2 regions of the Streptomyces sp. NPDC031210 genome follow, and region 2 is predicted to be linked to the other one. Evidence: riboswitches for the same ligand, from Rfam matches in the RefSeq annotation. Region 2 holds a riboswitch; the other holds the start of a gene.
What was found. A riboswitch is a leader RNA that binds a small molecule or an ion and turns the genes downstream of it on or off. The one in region 2 is predicted to bind glycine.
Positions count from the first base shown of each region.

Region 1: another riboswitch for glycine. It lies ahead of gcvP (aminomethyl-transferring glycine dehydrogenase); the one in region 2 lies ahead of gcvT (glycine cleavage system aminomethyltransferase GcvT).

Region 1 covers NZ_JBVIHH010000017.1:9,398-11,779, reverse strand. The annotation lists gene gcvP (aminomethyl-transferring glycine dehydrogenase) at 1-736, opposite strand, end outside; glycine riboswitch at 924-1,021, opposite strand; gene ACZ45Z_RS27105 (PRC-barrel domain-containing protein) at 1,137-1,514, shown strand; gene ACZ45Z_RS27100 (DNA polymerase IV) at 1,430-2,382, opposite strand, start outside.
Region 2 covers NZ_JBVIHH010000006.1:148,503-150,884, reverse strand. The annotation lists gene ACZ45Z_RS13765 (enhanced serine sensitivity protein SseB) at 1-89, opposite strand, end outside; gene ACZ45Z_RS13760 (AAA family ATPase) at 213-917, opposite strand; glycine riboswitch at 1,161-1,256, shown strand; glycine riboswitch at 1,257-1,364, shown strand; gene gcvT (glycine cleavage system aminomethyltransferase GcvT) at 1,400-2,382, shown strand, end outside.

The sequences.
Region 1 (2,382 bases), on a different contig from region 2:
CCAGCTCCTGCGCCCGCGCTATCACGGCGCGCGGGTCGCGGACCGCGCCCGAGGCGCCCGGGTACTGGAGCAGGACGCCGAAGACGCCGCGCTCGGCGATCTCGGCGGGAATGCCGTCGCTCAGGTCGGCGACGACGACCTCGACGCCGGTCGGCTCGGCGCGGGTCTGGAGCACGGCGATGGTCTGCGGCAGGCAGTCGGCGTCGACCAGGAAGACGCCCTGCTTGACCTTGCCGACGCGGCGGGAGAGGGACATGGCCTCGGCCGCCGCGGTGCCCTCGTCCAGCAGGGACGCGCCGGAGGTGGGCAGCCCGGTCAGGTCGGCGACCATCGTCTGGAAGTTCAGCAGCGCCTCCAGGCGGCCCTGCGAGATCTCCGGCTGGTAGGGCGTGTACGCCGTGTACCAGGACGGGTTCTCCATCACGTTGCGCAGGATCACCGGCGGGGTGAACGTGCCGTAGTAGCCGAGGCCGATCATGGAAGACAGGACCTGGTTGCGGTCCGCCAGGCTGCGCAGCTCCTCCAGGACCTCGGCCTCGGAACGGCCCTGCGGCAGCCCCAGCGCCTCGGCGCTCTTGATCACGTCGGGTACGGCCGTGGCGGTGAGTTCGTCCAGCGAGCCGAAACCGACGTGCGCGAGCATCTTCGCCTGCGCCTCGTGGTCGGGACCGATGTGCCGGTACTCGAAGGGGGTACCGCGCTCGAGCTCGGTCAACGAGATGCGATTGGTGGTCATCTGCGGGGGCCTCCTGGTCAATACGACCTACGAGGGGCACCACGGCGCTGGTGCCCGGACGGCCTCCCCCTCTGTCATCTCAACCTGAGAGCTTCACCGGACCGCCGCTGCGGCCCGGCTTTCACCGTCGGTGAGGAAGGGTTCCGGTGCTGTGCTGTCCGTGGCCCGCCCTGCTTTCCAGAGTGACCTCGTCCATGCGGTACGTGTGCCTGAGAGATTCCGGGGAGGATTTGCTCCTTCGGCGCCCCCGTCGCGAACGACAAAGGACTCTCCCGCATGGGGTCTGCAGCCATTCGCCAGCCTACCAGCGTGCCACCTGGGGGATCCTTCGAGTGGCCGGGGCATGAAATGTGCCGTTTGGTAGTTGTCACAGGGCAGTTGCGACCAACGTGGAGGGGCCGTGCAAAGTGACATCGATCCCCGGAGCCTGATCGGCCGCAAAGCGTTCGACCGGCACGGCCAGAAGATCGGCACGATCGACGAGGTCTACCTCGATGACGCGACCGGAGAACCGGAGTGGGCCGCCGTCCGTACGGGCCTGTTCGGCAGGGACGCGTTCGTGCCGCTGGAGCCGAGCGAGATGGTCGGCGACGTGCTGCACATCCCCTACGACCGCAAGCTGATCAAGGACGCCCCGGACTTCGGTGTCGGCCGGCACCTCTCCCCCGAGCAGGAGCTCCAGCTCTACCACCACTACCGGCTCGATATCTCCTCACCGGACTCGGTGTCCTCGGCCGGCGACAGGGACTTCGGCCGGGTCGCCGGCGCGGAGGACTGACTTCCCGGCTCGCCGCCCACCAGCGGCAAGGGCTCCCCCGGCCGCAGCTCCGGGTCGTCGACGGCAAAGGTCCGCACCCTTCCCGGTGCGGACCACGGTGTCTCGAAGCGCACGGTCACTCTTCCCACCCCACTGCCCTGCACCCACCCCGCGCCGTACTCGGCGTGCACCACGTCCAGCCCCGGATACCAGCGCCGCGGCAGCGGCTCCTCGGGCTCCCCGCCGCCCGTCACGTCCACCGCCGGCTCGGCCACCGCGTTCGCCGTCTCCTGCGCCTCCCGCTCCGTCGCGAGCTGGGCGAACAGGTCCTCCTGGGTGTAGTCGGCGAGCCCGCTCACCCCCACGCCCAGCAGCCGGACCCCGCCCGTCGTGTCGACCGTCTCCAGCAGCCGGGTCGCCGCCTCCCGGACGACGGAGGGATCGTCGGTGGGCCCGCGCAGGGTCTCGGAGCGGGTCAGCGTCGAGAAGTCGTAGTTCCGCACCTTGATCACCACCGTGCGTCCGGAGCGCCCGGCCGCCCGCAGCCGCTCCACGCAGCGGTCGGCGAGCCGCAGGACCTCCGCGCGCACCCGCGTCCGGTCGGTCACGTCGACCTCGAAGGTGTCCTCGACGGAGACGGACTTCGCGTCGCGATCGGCCACCACCGGACGGTCGTCCTTGCCCAGCGCCATGGCATAGAGCCCGGCGCCGTGGGATTTGCCCAGCAGCCGCACCAGCTCGGCCTCCCCGGCCTCGGCGGTCTCGGCGACGGTGTGGATGCCGGCCCGCCGCAGCGCCTCGGCGGTCGCCGGGCCCACGCCGGGCAGCGTCCGGACCGGCATCGGCCCCAGGAGCTCCCGCTCGGTGCCCGGCTCGATCACCACCAGGC
Region 2 (2,382 bases):
CCGGGGTGGCCGACGGCGGCGGCCAGCACCTCTTCGAGCTCGTTCGCAGGCCACGCCAACTGCGGTATCCCCATGTCAGGAATGCTCATGTCCACCCACCCGTTCCGAACCGCGCTATCTGGCCAAAGACCCTAGCGGCACCGGAGGCGGCGGTCGAAGGCGGCGGCGGGTGGCGGTCGGGAGCGGCCGGCCGGCGGGCCCGGCCCGGCCCGTCAGCCGAAGGCGACCGCCTCCAGCGCGCTCGCCGCCGGCCGGTCCAGCAGCGTCACGGACGCGAACCCGGCCGGCAGCCCGGCGCTCTCCGCGCCGCCGACCAGCCGGCCCACCGCCCGGCGGTGCCGCGCGAAGGCGTACCCCGACACCCCGCGTCCTCGGGACGCCTGCCCCGACAGCGCCACCGCGGGCGGCACGTCGAGCAGCACCAGATGCAGGCCGCGGCCGCCGCGCCGGGCCGACCGGGCGAGCCAGCGGCGCACCCACGCGAGCGTCCCGCAGTCGTGCACCACCACGCTCTCCCCCGACCGCAGGGCGCGGCGCAGGCCGAGGTAGTGGGCGGCGCGGACCAGCGGGCGGTAGAGGCCGTAGGGCAGGCGGCGCAGGCGGCCGCTCTCGAAGCGGGCGCGGACGTCCTGCGAATCGATGCGGTGCACCGCCGCGCCCCGCCCGTCCAGCGGCGGCACGACGCGGTGCATCAGGGTGCTCTTGCCGCTGCCCGGCAGGCCGGAGACGACCACCAGGTCGCCGGCCGGAAAGCACATGGTGGCCGCGGGGCGGCCGGTGCCCGCTCCCCTGAGGTCCAGGACCTCGGCGCCGCGTCCCGGGCGGACTACGGCCGGTGACGGGCGGCGGCGCCCGGGCACCGCGGCGGTGTGCCCCGCCCGGGCGGTGTGCGGGGGCGTGGCTCCCGCGGTGGTCACGCCTGCGGCTTCGCTGTGCACCGTGATCGACCTCCCGGTCCTGTGCTGGGTCCGGCTCGCGACCGTCCCCTCCCCGCAGAGTGTCAAGGAAAGGTAATGGCCATCAAGGCGATTGCCCGATCCGTCCGGCCCGTGAACGGGTGGGCGCCCGGGACTGCTGCATCCGGCGACGTCGTGCAATGATGTCGGCGCCACGTGCACACTCGCGCTCAGCCGTGCACAGCCAACTCCATACCGGCCGCTTGAATCCGCGCGGGAGAGTCCCCGGCCGCCACGGCGGGGCGCCGAAGGAGCAAGTCCTCCCTTGAATCTCTCAGGCCCCTATACCGCGCGGGCGAGGCAGATCTGAAAAGCGAGCCGCAGCGGTGCGGTTCCACCCAAGGTGCAAACCGGCCCGTTCGCGGGATCCCGGTGAACCTCTCAGGTTCCGATGACAGATGGGGAGACTTCGTCTTGTCACCCATGTCTGGGAGCCCGGAACCATGACTGATGCCCCCCGCCGTACCGCACTGGATGCCACGCACCGTGCGCTCGGCGCGACCATGACCGACTTCGCCGGCTGGGACATGCCGCTGCGCTACGCCAGCGAGCGCGACGAACATGTCGCCGTCCGCACCCGCGCCGGCCTGTTCGACCTCTCCCACATGGGCGAGATCACCGTCACCGGCCCGCAGGCCGGCGACCTCCTCGACCACGCCCTGGTGGGCAACATCGGCGGCGTCAAGACCGGCCGCGCCCGCTACACCATGATCTGCGACGCCGCCGGCGGCATCCTGGACGACCTGATCGTCTACCGCCTCGAAGAGGCCGAGTACATGGTCGTCGCCAACGCCTCCAACGCCCAGGTGGTGCTGGACGCGCTGACCGAGCGGGCGGCCGGCTTCGACGCCGAGGTCCGCGACGACCGGGACGCCTACGCGCTGATCGCGGTCCAGGGGCCGCAGTCGCCGGGCATCCTCAAGGCGGTGACCGACGCCGACCTGGACGGCCTGAAGTACTACGCGGGCCTGCCCGGCACCGTCGCCGGCGTGCCCGCGCTGATCGCCCGTACGGGATACACCGGCGAGGACGGCTTCGAGCTGTTCGTCCGGCCCGCGGACGCGGTCGCCCTGTGGGAGGCGCTGACCGAGGCCGGCCGGGACGCCGGGCTCGTGCCCTGTGGCCTGTCCTGCCGCGACACGCTGCGCCTGGAGGCGGGCATGCCGCTGTACGGGCACGAGCTGACGACGGCGACCACGCCGTTCGACGCGGGCCTGGGCCGGGTCGTGAAGTTCGACAAGACCTCCAACGGCGGTGACTTCGTGGGCCGCGCCGCGCTGGAGGCGGCCGCCGCGCGCGCCGAGGCCAGCCCGCCGCGCAAGCTCGTCGGCCTGATCGCCCAGGGCCGCCGCGTCCCGCGCGCCGGCTACCCGGTCGTCGCGGCCGCCGACGGCACGGTCATCGGCGAGGTCACCTCCGGCGCGCC